4 regions of the Agrobacterium sp. K11 genome follow, and region 4 is predicted to be linked to each of the others. Evidence: predicted binding sites of a transcription regulator. Region 4 holds the regulator's gene; each other region holds the start of a gene.

Region 1 (4,485 bases), on a different contig from region 4:
TGGCATAACGGCCCGCCTCGTAAGGTCCGTGTCCCTGGAGGGTGACGGCGAAGAGGAAGAGCGGGTTGCGCGCATCGTCCGCGGCCACCATGATCTGGTCCATCAGCGCGTCGTCGGAGGCGAAGTTGCCGCGCTTTTCCATGGGCGGCAATGTCTCTTCCGAGCGGAACTCCTCGAAGCCGAAATTCCTGTAGACTTCCTTGCGGTTCCAGAACCATTCCTGAAACGGATGCATGGCGATGGCCGAATACCCTTCGCCACGGAAGAAGCTGGCAAGCGAGGGCACCGGGCGGCGGATATATTGCTGGTAGGGAATGCTGCCATAGGGCAGGAAGGCGTTGGAAAAGCCGGTCAGCGCCTCGAATTCCACATTCGCCGTCATGCCGCCGAATTCCGGCGAGAACACGTTGCCGGATTGCTTGGCGCGGATGTTGGGCATCGGATCGGCAGAGAGCTTCACGTTTTCAAGCCGTGTCGGATCCCAAAGCGATTCGCTCATCAACATGATGACATCAGGGTAATCGCCCGTGTTGGCGGCAAAGGCGGCGGGTTCCGAGGTCAGGTCTGCGATGCTGTTTTCGCCGTAACCCTGCGGCGCCGAGACGTTGGCCATGGGAATATTGAAGGCAAAGGCCATCAGGAAACCGTTATGGCGGTAATTCTCCTGTTGATCCCACATCATGGGGATGATGTTGAGACGATCGCGCACCCACGAATAATGCGAATAGTCCATGAGCGAGGCGAGGCCGGCCAGAAGCGGCAGCGCCAGCACAAGACCTGCGGCGCGTTCGCGCCAGCTCAAGCCCGGCGAATAACGCCGCGCCAGCAGCCACAGGGTGGAAAGGGCCGCAACCGTGGCGCAAAGGCCAAGGCCGACCAGCACGGCCGTCAGCGGCTGGGCTTTCAGCATGGTGGGCAGAAGCTCGAGGATCTGCCGGCCGAACAGCAGGTCGGAGGGATAAAGCGGATCGGAGAGATAGGTCTGTTTCTGCGCGGAAATCAGCCCTGTCAGCGCGCAAAGCGGCGCAACGGCGATGAGCGACAGGTAACGGCGGCCGAGGATGGAATCCAGCGCTACGAGCAGCAGCAGCACGGCGGCGATGGTGGTCATGCCGGGGCGGGCGGATGAGGTGAGGAAGGTGCCGACATCAACTAGCGAACCGCGGGCGATCCATTCCAGCGCGACGACAAGCACGACCGACGAAAACGTCAGATTGGCAAGCGTGTAGGCCTTGCCCGAAAGCTTGGAAAGGCTCCGCGTCCATGCAGGCGAAAAGACAAAATCAGCCTTTTCGGAAGCCGTTGTTTTTGGCGCCGAATTTCTCAAACTCATACTCCGGTATTACGAGGCAACACCGCGCAATTCGGGGAGGTGAATCGGGGCGTCGCAAAACTGTCATGTAACTGTCACATAAGCGCGATGAACGCGACATGAACTTTGCGGAGTGTGGCCGGTGCGGTGATAACCTTAGCGTGAATGCCGGTTGCGGCTTCATCCTATCAAGGTGGTGCGGCATGCAATTGCCGCGTTGCGGAGCGGGCACGGGCGCGGTATTGAAAAGCCATGAGCGACAGACACGACATCAAAAACCATCTTCGAATTGCCGTCGGGCAGTTCAATCCGACTGTTGGCGACGTGGCGGGCAATCTCGCCAGGGCGCGCGAAGCACGGGCCGATGCGGCGACGCAGGGTGCCGATCTCCTGCTTCTGACCGAGCTGTTCATATCCGGCTATCCGCCGGAAGACCTGGTATTGAAGCCGGCTTTTCTGAAAGCGTGCCTGAAGGCCGTGGAAGAACTGGCGGCGGAAACCGCCGATGGCGGGCCGGGCGTCGTCATCGGTTTTCCGCGTCAGGGCGAAACGGGCCGGCACAATTCGGTTGCGCTTCTGGATGGCGGCAAGATCATCGCGCTGCGTGACAAGATCGACCTGCCGAATTACGGCGAGTTCGATGAAAAGCGTGTTTTCGCCGAAGGTTCGATCTCCGGTCCTTATAATTTCCGCGGTGTCAGGATCGGCATTCCGATCTGCGAGGAAATCTGGAACGATATGGGTGTGTGCGAAACGCTTGCCGAAAGCGGGGCGGAAATCCTGTTGGTGCCGAATGGTTCGCCCTATTATCGCGGCAAGCTGGATGTGCGCCATCAGGTGGCGCTGAAGCAAGTAATCGAAAGCGGCTTGCCGCTGGTCTTCGCCAATCAGCTTGGCGGGCAGGACGAGCTGGTTTTCGACGGCGCGAGCTTCGGTTTCAATGCCGACAAGACCCTTGCCTTCCAGATGAGCCAGTTCGAGGCGACCCTTGCCGTCACCGATTGGAAACGCACCGCAGAAGGCTGGCGCTGCGAGAGCGGTCCTTTCTCGAAAATCCCTGAAGGCGAGGAGGCGGATTACCGCGCCTGCATGCTGGGCTTTCGCGATTACGTCAACAAGAACGGCTTCAAGAGCGTTGTTCTCGGCCTTTCCGGCGGTATCGATTCGGCGATCTGCGCTGCGCTCGCTGTTGATGCGCTGGGCGAAGAACGGGTGCGCTGCATCATGCTGCCCTATCGTTACACCTCCGAGGATTCGCTAAAGGACGCAGCCGATTGCGCCAGGGCGCTTGGCTGCCGTTACGATATCGTGCCCATTGCCGAACCGGTGGATGGGTTCCTTTCGGCGCTTTCGGAAATGTTCGAAGGCACGGAAGAAGGCATTACCGAAGAAAACCTGCAGAGCCGTACACGCGGCACCATTCTCATGGCCGTTTCCAACAAGTTCGGCTCGATGGTGGTGACAACAGGCAACAAGTCGGAAATGTCGGTGGGGTATGCGACGCTTTATGGCGACATGAATGGCGGTTTCAATCCCATCAAGGACCTCTACAAGATGCAGGTCTACGCCATCTCCAGCTGGCGCAATTCCCATGTGCCGCCGGGCGCGCTCGGGCCATCCGGCGAAGTGATCCCCGCCAATATCATCTCCAAGGCGCCATCCGCCGAATTGCGACCCAACCAGACAGACCAGGATTCGCTGCCGCCCTATCCGGTGCTGGACGATATTCTGGAGTGCCTGGTGGAAAAGGAAATGTCGGTCGAGGAAATCCTCGCGCGTGGCCATGATATCGCGACGGTGCACCGGATCGAGCATCTGCTCTATCTCGCCGAATACAAACGCCGCCAATCCGCGCCCGGGGTGAAGATCACCAAGAAGAACTTCGGCCGCGATCGCCGTTATCCGATTACCAACCGTTTCAGGGACAGGTAGTCGAAGGAGGGCATGGGGGAGCTTGCTGGACCCCGAATCTAGTTCGGGGTGACGGAGTGCGGATGCTGCGGCTTCGCCATATATCGATGGCGAAGAAGCATCCTTTTCCTCCAACGGCGCGGACACGCCGCGCCGTCTCCCTATCTCGTTAAATAACCTGCCCCACATCGATGCGGTTACCATCCGGGTCTTCGAAAACGAAGGCCCGCAGGCCATAATCCTTGTCCTGCAGACTTTTGATGATGCGAAGCCCGTGGCTTTTGCAAAGCGCGTGCAGCGCGCCGGCGTCGCTGACCAGCATATGCGCCACATTGAAGGGGGCCGGTTTGTGCGTCGACTGCAATGTCAGGTGCAACTCGGCATTACCTTGTTTCAGGATCATGAAACCGACAGGGTTGCCGTTTTCGAAGGTCTTTTCGAAGCCCAGCACACGGACATAAAAGTCATGGGCCTTCTCGATATTCTTGACAGGAAGCATTGCGGCGATCCGACCGAAGCGGATGCCGTGATCGGCGATGGTGTTCATCGCGGAACCTCGGATCTGGGAGAAACGGGCAGGGGAGCGGGCGGTGCCGGAACGCTGCTGTTTTTTCCTATTTGAATTTGCAGGGCGGTGCCTGCGGCAATAGGATCATAATCACGGCGGTGGCGGATGCAAACGGAATGTTTGTGCCATTCAACGCTCCACGCCAGACGATCGACAGGCCCGGGAGGCAGCATGCGCAGTTCCATCGAAATCTTCAACATCCGCACTCGGCAGATGCGGGTGGTCTGGCAGACGCCGGAGCTGTTCGAGGCTCCGAACTGGTCGCCGGACGGGAAATACCTGCTTCTGAACTGCGACGGTCTGCTTTATCGCCTGTCACTTGCCGGCGACCCTTCGCCGGAAAAGGTCGATACCGGCTTTGCGACAATCTGCAACAATGACCACGGCATTTCGCCTGACGGTTCGCTTTATGCCATTTCCGACAAGGTGGAGTTCGGCAAGAGTGCCATCTATCTGCTGCCTTCGACGGGCGGAACGCCGCGTCTGATGACTAAGAACCTTCCGTCCTACTGGCACGGCTGGTCGCCGGACGGGAAAGGTTTCGCCTATTGCGGCATTCGCGATCAGGTTTTCGATATTTATTCCATGGACATAGACAGCGGTGTTGAGACACGCCTTACCCATGGTGAGGGCCGCAATGACGGGCCGGATTATTCGCCGGATGGAGAATGGATCTATTTCAACTCCAGCCGCA
Region 2 (4,485 bases), on a different contig from region 4:
GAGGAACAGCGCGCCCTGCTGGGTGATGAGCAGGCTGAGGCCTGCGAAAGAGCGAACGCTTTCCTGCTTGCCGATGATCTGGTTCACGTCGCGCAGGTGCCGGTCGTAGCGGCCTTCCAGACCGCAGATCAGCGCATCCGCCTCACCACGCTTCACCGACAGCGCGCCGATGACCGTGGAGTTGGTGCGCACGATGGTGCGGGCCGCCTCCGGGTTGATGCCGGCGCGGCCGACCAGGGCGAAATAATCATCGACGTAGTCGCGGTAACGCGGATCGTCTTCGGGATTGACCACCGCAAAATCGGTATTCGGGCGGATACGCAGGCCGAAGCGCTTCAGGCGCGTTTCGATGATCTGCGGGCGACCGATGAGGATCGGGATGCCGGTGCCTTCTTCCAGAAGCACCTGTGCGGCGCGCAGCACGCGCTCGTCTTCGCCTTCAGCAAAGATGATGCGCTTCTTTTCGGCAACCTTGGCGGCGTTGAAGACCGGTTTCATGATGAAGCCGGAACGCCAGACGAAGCGGTTGAGCTGGTCGAGATAGGCTTCGAAATCGCTGATTGGCCGGGCGGCGACGCCGCTTGCGGCGGCAGCACGGGCAACGGCCGGTGCGATGCGCAGGATGAGACGCGGATCGAAAGGCGAGGGAATGAGGTAGTTCGGGCCGAAGATCGGCGTTTCGCCGCTATAGGCCTTGGCGGCGACTTCCGAGACTTCCTCGCGGGCAAGCTCGGCGATGGCCTGCACGGCGGCCATCTTCATTTCCTCGTTGATCGTGGTTGCGCCGCAATCCAGCGCGCCGCGGAAGATATAGGGGAAGCACAGCACGTTGTTGACCTGGTTCGGGAAGTCCGAACGGCCGGTGCAGATCATCGCATCCGGGCGGGCAGCACGGGCCACTTCCGGCATGATTTCCGGATTGGGGTTGGCAAGTGCCAGGATCAGCGGATTTTCCGCCATGCGCTCCAGAAGTTCCGGCTTCAGCACGCCTGCCGCCGAAAGACCGAGGAAGACATCGGCGCCGTCGATCGAGTCGGCCAGAACCCGCTTGTCGGTCTTTTGCGCGTAAACTTCCTTCCACTCGTCCATCAGCGAGTTGCGGCCGTCATAAACGAGACCCTCGATATCGTGGACCCAGATGTTTTCTTTCTTTGCGCCCATGGCGACAAGCAGATTGAGGCAGGCAAGGGCTGCCGCACCGGCGCCTGACGCAACGATCTTGACGCTCGAAAGCGATTTTCCGGCCAGTTCCAGCGCGTTGGTGACGGCGGCGGCGACGATGATCGCCGTTCCGTGCTGATCGTCGTGGAAGACCGGGATGTTCATCTTCTCGCGCAGCTGGCGCTCCACCTCGAAACATTCGGGCGCCTTGATGTCTTCAAGGTTGATGCCGCCGAAGGTGGGTTCCAGCGCTGCGATGGTGGAGACCATGTCGTTGATGCCGGGCGCATCGATCTCGATATCGAAAACGTCGATGCCGGCGAATTTCTTGAAGAGGACGGCCTTGCCCTCCATAACAGGCTTGGACGCAAGCGGGCCGATATTTCCAAGGCCAAGCACTGCCGTACCGTTGGAAATCACTGCAACGAGATTGGCGCGGGCGGTATATTCCGCTGCCATTTCCGGATTTTCATGGATGGCGAGGCAGGGGGCGGCGACACCCGGCGAGTAGGCAAGCGCCAGATCGCGCTGGTTGCCAAGGGGCTTGGTGGCCTGGATTTCCAGCTTGCCGGGGCGCGGGTAGCGGTGGAAAAAGAGCGCCTGTTCCTCGATGTCGGCCTTTGCCGTGTTGGCGGGCGTGTTGTTCTTATCGTGAGAGGTCATGTCTTCCACCGTCATGTCTGGTTCAATTCCGGCCCTCTGAATACAACAAACTTTCCCGTGGTACAGCCGTTATTTGCCGCCCCCTTATGCAAATGCGGGCATGGCTTATTCGCGTTTTCGTGATGCCATCAGTCATATTCCATACAAAAACCGGCCATTGTCATGTTGCTGCAACACGAGTCTGGTTCTGAGAGGGAAGAAAGCCGCAGGGACGCAACCGAACAAGGGGATTAAATCCGTGGCCGGTCAAATTGAAACCAGACAGTTCAGAACGCTTTTCATTTCGGATGTCCATCTCGGTTCCAAGGCGGCCAAGACGGATTTTTTGCTCGACTTCCTGAAACATCACGAGGCCGATACGATCATTCTGGTCGGTGACATCATCGACGGCTGGCGCCTGCGCCGCAGCTGGTACTGGCCGCAGGGCTGCAACGACGTGGTGCAGAAGTTGTTGCGCAAGGCCCGCAAGGGAACACGTATCGTTTATATTCCCGGCAACCACGATGAATTCCTGCGCGAGTTTCCGGGCATGCATTTCGGCGGTATCGAAGTGGCCGAGCGCATGATCCACGAGGCGGCAGACGGCAAGAAATATCTCATCATCCATGGCGACGAGTTCGACGTGGTGGTGCGCAATGCCCGCCTTCTCGCCTATCTCGGTGACTGGGCCTACGACGCGGCGATTGCGATTAACATCGTCCTTGCTGCGGTGCGCCGCCGCATCGGCCTGCCTTACTGGTCGTTCTCGGCCTGGGCGAAATTGCAGGTCAAACACGCCGTCAACTTCATCGGCGAGTTCCAGCGCGTAGTGGCCGACGAGGCGCGCCGCAACAATGTGGATGGTGTGATCTGTGGCCATATCCACCACGCCGTGATGGAAGACATGGACGGCATCCGCTACATCAACACCGGCGACTGGGTGGAAAGCTGCACTGCGATTGCCGAAAATGCCGATGGCACTTTCGAGCTGATCACCTGGATGCAGACGAGCGATGTCCCTTCGCAGACATCGGACGAGATGGAGCCGGTGGATATTCCAGGTCTGATTGGCAAGCACGCGGCCTGATTGGGGTTGTTTCAACAGGCAGGGCGATCCCTAAGCGCGGGATGGTTCAGCTCTCTGTCGTCATCCTTGGGCTTGTCCCAAGGATTTGCAACCGATTGATTTCGCGCGACGTGGATAGATCCTCGGGACAAGCCCGAGGATGACGCCGAGTGTGAGGCAAGGCTGGTCATACAGTTTACGTGATACTGCAAAGACTATTGCGATGTGCGGCGTAGTGCTTTCACACGAAACCCGAACGAGGGCTCTTATCCCCACAACTCCGGCTGCGGCGGATAAACCAGCGAACCCTCGTAAACGAGGCCCGGCTGCCGGTCCTGCCTGAGAATCAGCGGGCCGTCGAGATCGGAGAAGGCGGCTCCCTGAGCGGCCAGAACGGCGGGAGCCATGCCGAGCGAGGTGCCGAGCATGCAGCCGACCATGATGATGAAGCCTAGCCGCTCCGCCTCTGCCTTCATGACAAGTGCTTCCGTGAGACCGCCAGTCTTGTCCAGCTTGATGTTGATCGCATCGTAACGGTCGCGCAGGTCTGCGAGGTCCTTGGTGGAATGCACGCTTTCATCGGCGCAGATGGGGACCGGGTGGTCGATGCGGGCCAGGATGGCGTCCTTGCCGGCGGGAAGCGGCTGTTCGATGAGCGCGATGTTCAGTTCCGCTGCGAGTTTCAGATAATATTCGATATTATCGTCGTTCCAGCCCTCATTGGCGTCGATGATGATGCGCGCGTCAGGTGCTGCGGTGCGCACGGCCCGCAGGCGCGCCTCGTCATCCGCCGTTCCTGTCTTGATCTTCAGCAGCGGGCGGCCAGCGTTTTCCGCCGTTTTCGCCGCCATGGTCTCGGGATCGGCAAGCGAGATGGTATAGGCGGTAAGGAGCGGTTTTGCCGCGTGTCCGAGACTATGTTCGGCAGCACTTTTGCCACTCATCTTGGCTTCGAGGTCCCATAGTGCGCAATCCACTGCATTGCGGGCGGCGCCGGGTTTCATCACCTGCTGCAATTCATGCCGTGTCAGGCCGCCGGCAATCTGCTCAGCCATCGCTTCGATATCGGCGATAACGCCTTCGATGCTTTCACCATAACGCGGGTAGGGCACACATTCACCTCTGCCGGTAAAGGAACCATCGCGGATGGTGCACGTTACGACATCCGCATGTGTGCGAGTGCCGCGTGAAATAGTGAAGCTGCCAGCAACGGCGAAACGTTCTGTTGTGGCTTGAAGGTAACGGGGCATGTTTTTTCACTTCCTGACAGGCGTTAAAAGACACATGACGCCAAATTTATCGCGAATTGTCGGCTGTCACTGTGGCTTGCCGAAGGCCAAACCGTTATGAAACCTTTAAGAATCTCGTGACGGCTGCACTCGCTCGGAGCATTATGCAAGAACAGGATATACGGCAACAGGCGAACCCGGCCGCAATCACCGAAGACGACGCCGTCTCCGGCGGCGGCCAGCGGTATGCCTTGAGCGGTTCCTGGCGCAACAGCAATCTTTCCGGCATTTTTGCACGCCTCGAAAACATCGAGAAAAGCGGCCCTGCCGGTCCGGTGGAGATCGATCTTTCCTCGGTGGAGGCAATCGACACGACCGGCGCCTGGG
Region 3 (4,485 bases), on a different contig from region 4:
CGGTCGTATTGGCAACTGGGGCGAAGGACCAGTTCGCATCCGCCGACGGGTTAATGGTGCCCTGATCGACGATATAGCGCACGATCACGTCACGGTTGGTGTCGGGCGCCACGAAGATCACCTTGTCGGCGGCGATATCGGGGAATTTTCCGCCGCCGCTTGCTCGGTAATTGTTGGTCGCCACCACAAATTTCTGCTCGGGGTCGATCGGCTTGCCGTCGAATTGCAGATTGACGATGCGGTTGCTGTCGGGATTGACGGCCTTGCCGTCCTTGTCGAACTTTGCCGGTTTGGAAATGTCGATCTGGTAGGTGACACCGTCGATGACGTCGAAATTATAGGACGGGAAATCCGCGTTTAGGAGCGGCGCATCCTTTGCGCCGGCCTCGACCGTGTTGAACATGCCGGCGGACATTTCCAGCCAGTTCTTCACCTGCGCACCGTTGATCAGCACCGCCTGCACCGTGTTGGGGTAGAGGTAGAGATCGGCGACGTTCTTGATGGCGATGTCACCGGCAGGGACATCGGTGTAATAATCCGCACCACCGCGACCGCCAGACTTGAAGGGCGCTGCTGCCGAAAGCACGGGCAGATCCTTATATTGCCCTTCCTTCAGCATGTCCTTGATGTACCACGTCTGGGCATTGGAGACGATCTGCACGGACGGGTCGTCGGCCACCAGCGCGAAGTAGGAATAGAGTGGCGCCGACGTCTTGCCGACCGGGCGACGCACATAGGCGAGCGCCGCTTCGTGATCTGCCTTGGCGGCTGCTATGACCTCCGGTTTGTCCGTGACATCTGCAACGACCTTGCGATTGTCGTCGCGGTGGTAGATCGGCCGGGCCTCGGAGGTGAAATCGACGATCTTCCAGCTTTTGCCGTCCTTTTCGAGCAGAAGGTCAATGAGGCCCATATGCGAGCCCCAGAAACCGGCCATCACGGCCGGCTTGCCCATCAGCGTACCCTTGACCGCATCCGCACCCTCGATGCCGTCCCATGTCTTCGGACCGGGGAAGACCAGATGCTGGTGACCAGTGAAGATGGCGTCAATGCCTTCCACGCCCGCCAGATAAAGCGAGGCGTTTTCCATGCGATCGGTCTGGCCCTTGCCATCGATGCCGGAATGGGAAAGCGCGATGACGATATCGGCACCTTCTTCCTTCATGACCGGAACCCAGGCTTTAGCCGCCTCGACGATATCGCGCGTCTGGGCCTTGCCCTCCAGATTCTTGGAATCCCACATCATGATCTGCGGCGGCACGAAACCGATGATACCGACCTTGACCGGGCTGGTTACGCCTGCACCATCGCGGATCTGTTTCTCAAGGATGACGTAAGGCTTGAAGAACAGCTCATCCTGCTTGGGATCGGAAGCCAGCTGACCCTTGGTGAGGTTGGCGCAGACATAAGGGAAACCGGCGCCCGCCAGCGTATTGGACATATAGTCGAGGCCGTAATTGAATTCGTGGTTGCCAAGCGTGCCACAATCATAGCCAAGGACATTCATGGCGTTGATGACGGGATGCTTGTCGCCGGCCTTCATGCCGCGCTCATAGGCGATGTAATCGCCGAGCGGATTGCCCTGCAGGAAGTCGCCATTATCCACCAGCATCGAGTTTCCGGCCTCGGCACGGATGGCGCCGATGATCGAAGCGGTGCGCGCCAGACCCATCGTGTCGTTCGGTTTGTCGGCGTAATAATCATAGGGAAAGACGTGAACGTGGATGTCAGTCGTTTCCATGATGCGCAGATGCGCCTGGTTGGCTGCGGCGCGCGCGGCGAAGGGATGCAACAGCACCAGAGCCGAAGAGGCGGCGATGCCACCCAGAAGCGAACGGCGAGTGATGGGGTGGAGAGCGAGAAGCGACGACATGGGAACTCCTTCGTATGAAGCTTGCTCTGTCAGGAAAACGACAAGGTAGAAGCAATCCCCGAGGAGTCCATCATCAAAATGACAAGCCCGTGACGGACGGGCCAGTTTTCAACCGTTTGATAAATTTTTTGTCACAAGGTGGCCGCGCGCGCATGGTGCGCTTCGGGAATGCGCTTTGTCCGGCCTGCGCATTCCCCTTGTCGGAAACGTCTGCTTAGCGGGCGAGAGTCGGTTTTACTTCTTCGTGGAAGAAGCGGAAATAAGACGACAGCTGTGCCAGCGTGTTGGTGGAAAGTTTGAGTTGCAGGCCGAGCCGGTTCATGTGCTGCCATTGCACGACACCCTCGATGAAACCCAGATCTTCACTCTGCACCTTCACCCGGCTTCCCTTGGCGGCAGCGAAAGGTCCGTCCAGTTCGAGCGCCATGCCGGTGGCGGACAGGTCCACCACGCGGCCTCGGGTCGACTGGCTGAAATAGTGCACGGTCGCGTAGATCCGGGTCTTGCTACGGGTCGCAGTGCGGGTCGCCATATTGAGGTTGTTTGTCATTTCGCTACTCAAATCAATTGTTTCCGATGCTTGCATCATGACGTAGAAAGTTTGAGAGCCGTTTAGCCGTTTGCTTAAAATTGCAAGTAATCGCGCGATTATGCTGTGTCGATACGGCACTGGTAGCAATTGTTGCGGGCGGAGCGCACATGCACATAAGCGACGTCTGCCCGCTCCAGAAGATGTGCTGCGCGTGAAAGGATTTCGTCCGTCGCCGTCACCGCGCCGGTGCCGTAGACGATGCGGTCGTCAGTGCCATAACCGCGAACGATATAATCGGGGCTGTTGAGCATCGGGGGAAGGGCATCCGTCTGCGGATAGTGCTCACAGGCCTCAGCGTGAAGAAAGACTGGCCCCGTTTCCGCATAGGGCTGGAGCGAAGGGAAGGGCCGGTAGGCGAGGATCAGCATTCCTTCGCCTTCATTAATCTGGGAAAGGCAATGGCGGCACGGCATGCCGCCTGGAGAAACGGCCTTTTCCGGCGGGTTGCCATAGGCGTCGGCGGCTCCCGCCCGGAAAGCCTCAGCTTCCTTAGCCGGCATTGCTGTAAAGACGAGATCGGTCATGGCGAGGTCCTTCTGTTGGGATCGGCGTTGCTTCTTTGCAGCTATGATCCCGAAACAGACCTCTATCCACCCGATTCTTGACGGGTGATGCAACCAGCCCATTGCGTGACTCGTTAGCATCGGGAATCAGTGGCGCTCCTCGATCCCGGAAGGTCTGATTTTATGTTCCGTCGTTTTCTGGCCGCCGTTCCGCTGGCTTTCGTTTCTTTGACGGTTCCGATCGACACGCAGGCGCAGGTCGCCTCCGGTCTCGATGGCCTGTCCGACGATCAGCTCCAGCAGGCGGTCAATTTCGTCATCGGCAATGCGATCTTCTCGCTTTATCACGAGGGTGCACGCATGCTGATCTCCGATTTCGGCGCGCCGGAGACCGGCAGCGCGCAAGCACCTGCCGATCAGCTGGCGGGCACGCTCATCCTTCAGGCCAACGAGGAATGGCTTGATACCGCACTCGTCAACGCTACCGACAGCTGGTATCTGGCGCGCGAGACGGAGGCTTTGCCCCAGCACGAAGCACCGGTGTTTTCGGCACTTGTTCCCGACAGGAGCCGCGATCGCAACATGGCCTGCCTGATGGTCGGCCGCGACAAAGACGGCTATGGTGATCTTGCCACCATGATGGGGCTCGCCAATGACGAATTTGCCAAATGTGGCGCCGCCTATCCGCGTATCGCATCGGCGTGGGAAGATTTTCTGACGCCCCACCGCGCGCAGACACCATCCAGATTTACCGTTAGCTACGTGCCGCCGCGCGATCCTGAGCTGGAACCTTACGCCATCATGGTCAAGGAATCGAAGGTTCTCGATCTTATCAGCCGCAGTTTCGGCGTTTACGGCTTGAAAGGCGAGGTCAAGTTGACGGCGAAGTCCTGCGGGCGTCCCGATGTCTACTGGTCGGCCGAAAAACGTGAGATCACCTATTGCTACGAGTTGGGTAAATTCCAGGCGGAGCTGATTGCCGATCATCTCCTCAACAGCGTTACCGAAGACAAAGGTTCCGCCGGCGGGCATACCCCGACGGCTGTAACTCTGGAAAGAGAAATCTGAGGCCAGTTACCGGATGCACGGCAACCTGTCCTCTTGAAACGGGAGGATATTGCCATGCCGAAGGTTGTCGTTCGAAATTTCGCCATTTCGATTGACGGATACGGTGCCGGGCCGGATCAAAGTCTTCAGAACCCGCTGGGTGTGAATGGCGAAATGCTGCATCAATGGGCGTTCAAGACCCGCACCTTTCACCGCATGTTCGGCAAGCAAGGCGGCTCAACCGGCACGGACGAGCAGTTTTCCGAGAAAAGTTTCGAAAATATCGGCGCCTGGATCTTGGGCCGCAACATGTTCGGCCCTATCCGCGGTGCCTGGCCGGATGAACACTGGAAGGGCTGGTGGGGGGAAGAGCCGCCTTATCACGTGCCGGTTTTCGTGCTGACGCACCATGCGCGCGCCTCCTTTGCGATGAAGGGCGGCACCGTGTTTCATTTCGTCAACACGGGCAT
Region 4 (4,485 bases):
ATGCCGGAAGCGGCATCTGCCGTGGCAAGGCATGCGCCGAGCGGGAAACCGCCACCGATACCCTTGGCGACCGCCATGATATCGGGCGCAACACCGGTATGTTCATAAGCAAACAGCTTGCCTGTGCGGCCGACACCCGTCTGGACCTCATCGAAAATCAGCAGCAGGCCGTGCTCGTCGCACAATCCGCGCAGAATTTGCAGGAATTCCTTGCTGGGCGAGCGAATGCCGCCCTCGCCCTGGATGGGCTCGATCAGAAGTGCTGCAGTCTCAGCCGTGATGACGGCCTTGAGGGCATCGACATCACCGAACGGAACCTGATCGAAACCTTCGACCTTGGGACCGAAACCTTCGAGGTATTTCTGCTGGCCACCCGCGGCGATCGTCGCCAGTGTACGGCCATGGAAAGCGCCTTCGAAGGACACGATGCGGAACTTCTCCGGATGGCCCTTGGTATAGTGATAACGGCGGGCGGTCTTGATGGCGCATTCCAGGGCTTCCGCGCCTGAATTTGTGAAGAATACCTTGTCCGCGAAAGTCGCTTCCGTCAGGCGCCTGGCGAGTTTTTCCTGTCCCGGTACTTCATAAAGGTTCGAGACGTGCCAGACCTTCTCGGCCTGCGTCTTGATCGCATCAACGAGGTGAGGATGGGCGTGGCCCAGCGAGTTGACAGCAACACCGGCCGCAAAATCCAGATATCGCTCGCCGCTTTCCGTGAACAGCCATACACCCTCACCGCGCTCGAAGCGCAAGGGGGCTCTTGAAAACGTATCAAACAATGGCGCGCCGGCTTCGGCCATGGCTGTATCACTCCTTGCGCAGATGCGCTGTCAAACTGTTGTCAATAGGCTTGCGGGGTTATCCCTCGCCTGAAAATCAAAATGCCGCCTTGCGGCGGCAGGGGCACTATTGTCACTTCGTTTGCCGATGTCAACAAAAGTCAGCGTTTCCCGGGCTTCTCAAGCACTAGTATGCGGCGGCGGGCCAGCCCCAAGGTGTTGCCTTTCAGACTCAATACGCCAGCAAGTTGGGGAAAACCGGAAAATCGATTCCAGATGATTCCCGCGACTCTTGCCACGGAGTCGGGCTGGCACTAGGTTAATCGCTAATTACTAGACTGCATTGCGGCGGAACTAGTCACCGAAAATCAGGCGGAAACCACGCTTGCGGCATGCGCGCGAGACGGAGAGGGATTCTGCCGAAAATACACGCGACAAGCGGAGAAGCGGCATGAACTGGACAGACGAACGAGTCGAAAAGCTCAAGAAATTGTGGTCCGAGGGCCTTAGCGCCAGCCAGATTGCAGCGCAGCTGGGCGGCGTCAGCCGTAATGCCGTGATCGGCAAGGTCCATCGTCTCAATCTGCCGGGACGCGTCAAGGCTGGCGGTCCAGTGACTTCGGCACGCTCCGCGCCGAAGCGCACCGCTGCCCCTGCCCCGCGTGCGACGACTTTCGCAGGTCGCGTCAACGCGGCACCGGCACGCATCCTCACCCGTTCGAACGCGGCAACGGCGCTGCACGAGGAGATCGATATCGAGACCGCGCAGGTTCTCGATTACGTTCCTTCCAAGAACGTTGTCACGCCGATTTCCCGTCGCCTGACGCTGACGGAACTGACCGAGCGCACCTGCAAATGGCCGGTTGGCGATCCGCTGAAGGACGACTTCCATTTCTGCGGTTGTGAAGCGCTGGAATCTTCGCCCTATTGCAAGTTCCATGCGAAACTCGCCTACCAGCCGGTGAGCGAGCGCCGCAAGGCTTGAGTGTTGCGGCACGCATTCAGCACTCAAAAATTACGGGCCTTCGGGCCCGTTTTTTTATGACAAAAATAAAGCCGCTTTCTGGGCGGCTTGATGGCAGGCCTCACCCTTTCCCCTTACTATCGGGCGTGACCCTTCAATCCGGATTTCAACGCGCCGCCGATCTCCTCCGGTCAAAACGGACAATGGCATCGAGTTTGGCGGATATTCATATTGAAAAAGCCCGAAATCGTTTCAGATTTCGGGCTTCCTGATTTTTTGGTGCACTACTTCGCCAGCGAAACTATCTGGTTCCGCATCGCTCAGGCTTCCATCGAATATCCCGCACCACGCACCGTGCGGATGACATCCTGCATGTGCGAGAAATTCAGGGCCTTGCGCAGACGTCCGACATGCACATCGACAGTACGCTCGTCGACATAGATATCATGACCCCAGACGCCATCCAGCAATTGCGAGCGGGAAAACACCCGACCCGGCGACGTCATCAGGAATTCCAGCAAGCGGAATTCCGTCGGGCCGAGGCGCACTTCGCGGCTTTTGCGGTGAACGCGATGGGTCTCGCGGTCCAGTTCGATATCGCCGCATTTGAGCACCGACGACAGAACCTCCGGACGGGCCCGGCGCAACATGGCCTTGACCCGGGCCATGAGTTCCGGCGTCGAGAACGGCTTGACGACATAATCGTCAGCGCCGGTAGCGAGACCGCGAACCCGTTCGCTCTCTTCGCCACGCGCCGTCAGCATGATGATGGGCAGGCGTTCTGTTTCCGGCCGCATTCTCAAGCGCCGGCACAGTTCGATACCGGAGACACCGGGCAACATCCAGTCCAGGATGAGAAGATCCGGAATGCGCTCCTGCAGCCTGATTTCCGCCTCATCGCCACGGGGTATCGTGTCGACGTCGTATCCCTCAGCCTCGAGATTGTAACGAAGCAGGACGCTCAGCGCTTCCTCGTCTTCCACAACTGCAATCTTGGGCACCATATGCTGAACTCCGCAAGCTTCTGCTTGTCTGTTACTCGGTCACCGAACCAAGCGTGTTGGAACTGTCGTCCTTCGGACGCTCGCCCTCCGGCTGGCTGCCAGTGGTCATGTAATAGATCGTCTCTGCGATATTCGTCGCATGATCGCCGATACGCTCGATGTTCTTGGCGCAGAACAGAAGATGCGTGCAGGTGGTGATGTTGCGCGGGTCTTCCATCATGTAGGTCAGAAGCTCCCGGAAGAGCGACGTGTACATGGCATCGATTTCCTCGTCGCGTTCACGGATCGCATTGGCCTTTTCGGCGGAACGCGTGGAATAGACGTCGAGGACTTCCTTGAGCTGCACCAGCGCCAGGTCGGACAGATGCTCGATGCCGCGGGCGAGCTTGCGCGGAACGCCGGTGCCGGCGACAGCGATAACGCGCTTGGCCGTGTTCTTGCCAAGATCGCCGACGCGTTCGAGATCGGCGGCGATACGCAGGGTGCCGATGATCTCGCGAAGGTCTGCCGCCATCGGCTGACGCTTGGCGATGGTTACAATCGCCTTGTCGCCGATTTCGCGCTCAGCATGGTCGAGAATGGTATCGTCCGAAATGACTTTCTGCGCGAGCGCAGCATCAGAATTGACGAGTGCGCGCACGGCGTCACCGCACATCTGCTCGGCAAGACCGCCCATTTCGGCGATGCGGCGCGTCAGAAACTTCAGTTCGTCGTCATAGGCAGACAGGATATGCGAATGGGTCGTTGTCTGTGTCATGGTCTATTCCTCCGGCTTGGCCTGCATGCGCGTGCCCAACAGCGGGGCACGGCAGAGGCACCAGTCTTGTACGGTTACGATAAAGCACCGGCCGGGGATCAGCCGAAGCGGCCCATGATGTAGTCCTGCGTGCGCTGGTCGTCCGGATTGGTGAACATCTTGTCGGTTTCGTTTTCTTCGACAAGATGACCAAGATGGAACATGGCCGTACGCTGGGAAACGCGCGCCGCCTGCTGCATGGAGTGCGTGACGATGACGATGGTGTAGTTGGTGCGCAGTTCGTGGATGAGTTCCTCGACCTTCGCAGTCGCGATCGGATCCAACGCCGAGCACGGCTCGTCCATCAGGATCACTTCCGGGCTAACGGCAACCGCGCGTGCGATGCACAGACGCTGCTGCTGGCCACCGGAGAGACCCGTGCCGGATTCCAGCAAACGATCCTTCACCTCGTTCCAGAGACCCGCTTTCTGCAGGCTATGCTCGACGATCTGGTCCATATCCGCCTTGTTGCGGGCGAGACCGTGGATACGCGGGCCGTAGGCGATGTTCTCATAAATCGTCTTCGGAAACGGGTTCGGCTTCTGGAACACCATGCCGACGCGGGCACGCAGTTCCACGACGTCGATCTGCTGATCGTAGATATCGTCGGTATCGAGCGTGATCTTGCCGGTGACCCGGCAACCGTCGATCGTGTCGTTCATGCGGTTCAAGGTGCGCAGGAAAGTGGATTTACCGCAACCGGACGGGCCGATAAGTGCAGTCACCGTGTTTTCGCGGACATTGAGGTTCACGTCGTAAAGCGCGCGCTTTTCGCCGTAAAAAACCGAAACATCCTTGCCGATCATCTTGTATGAGACTTCATTCATTTTCTTGTCCAGCGCCTTTTCAACTGCTGCTTCCGACAACATGTTCATTGCTCTAGCTCCCTCTACCAGCGCCGCTCAAAGCGGCGACGCAACAGGATTGCGCCAACATTCATGA

What was found. The regulator PhoB, encoded in region 4, activates phosphate uptake and scavenging genes when phosphate is short. The targets are predictions, from matches to a motif close to TGTCATNNANCTGTCAT.
Region 1: a site for PhoB is predicted at 1,395-1,411, ahead of AC5SEO_RS20560 (LTA synthase family protein). Genes of this name have one in related genera too.
Region 2: a site for PhoB is predicted at 1,983-1,999, ahead of AC5SEO_RS20595 (UDP-2,3-diacylglucosamine diphosphatase). Genes of this name have one in related genera too.
Region 3: a site for PhoB is predicted at 1,952-1,968, ahead of AC5SEO_RS14060 (bifunctional 2',3'-cyclic-nucleotide 2'-phosphodiesterase/3'-nucleotidase). Genes of this name have one in related genera too.

Annotation. Positions count from the first base shown of each region.
Region 1 is NZ_JCAHRB010000011.1:146,979-151,463, forward strand. Features, by position in the region: gene AC5SEO_RS20560 (LTA synthase family protein) at 1-1,333, opposite strand, end outside; gene AC5SEO_RS20565 (NAD+ synthase) at 1,565-3,244, shown strand; gene AC5SEO_RS20570 (VOC family protein) at 3,393-3,770, opposite strand; gene AC5SEO_RS20575 (TolB family protein) at 3,963-4,485, shown strand, end outside.
Region 2 is NZ_JCAHRB010000011.1:154,698-159,182, forward strand. Features, by position in the region: gene AC5SEO_RS20590 (NADP-dependent malic enzyme) at 1-1,824, opposite strand, end outside; gene AC5SEO_RS20595 (UDP-2,3-diacylglucosamine diphosphatase) at 2,054-2,890, shown strand; gene dgcA (N-acetyl-D-Glu racemase DgcA) at 3,136-4,119, opposite strand; gene AC5SEO_RS20605 (ABC transporter permease) at 4,263-4,485, shown strand, end outside.
Region 3 is NZ_JCAHRB010000007.1:51,368-55,852, reverse strand. Features, by position in the region: gene AC5SEO_RS14060 (bifunctional 2',3'-cyclic-nucleotide 2'-phosphodiesterase/3'-nucleotidase) at 1-1,873, opposite strand, end outside; gene AC5SEO_RS14055 (PilZ domain-containing protein) at 2,088-2,423, opposite strand; gene AC5SEO_RS14050 (DUF1203 domain-containing protein) at 2,522-2,989, opposite strand; gene AC5SEO_RS14045 (DUF4344 domain-containing metallopeptidase) at 3,152-4,036, shown strand; gene AC5SEO_RS14040 (dihydrofolate reductase family protein) at 4,091-4,485, shown strand, end outside.
Region 4 is NZ_JCAHRB010000003.1:552,187-556,671, forward strand. Features, by position in the region: gene AC5SEO_RS07875 (aspartate aminotransferase family protein) at 1-800, opposite strand, end outside; gene AC5SEO_RS07880 (GcrA family cell cycle regulator) at 1,231-1,764, shown strand; gene phoB (phosphate regulon transcriptional regulator PhoB) at 2,064-2,747, opposite strand; gene phoU (phosphate signaling complex protein PhoU) at 2,779-3,504, opposite strand; gene pstB (phosphate ABC transporter ATP-binding protein PstB) at 3,603-4,418, opposite strand; gene pstA (phosphate ABC transporter permease PstA) at 4,433-4,485, opposite strand, start outside.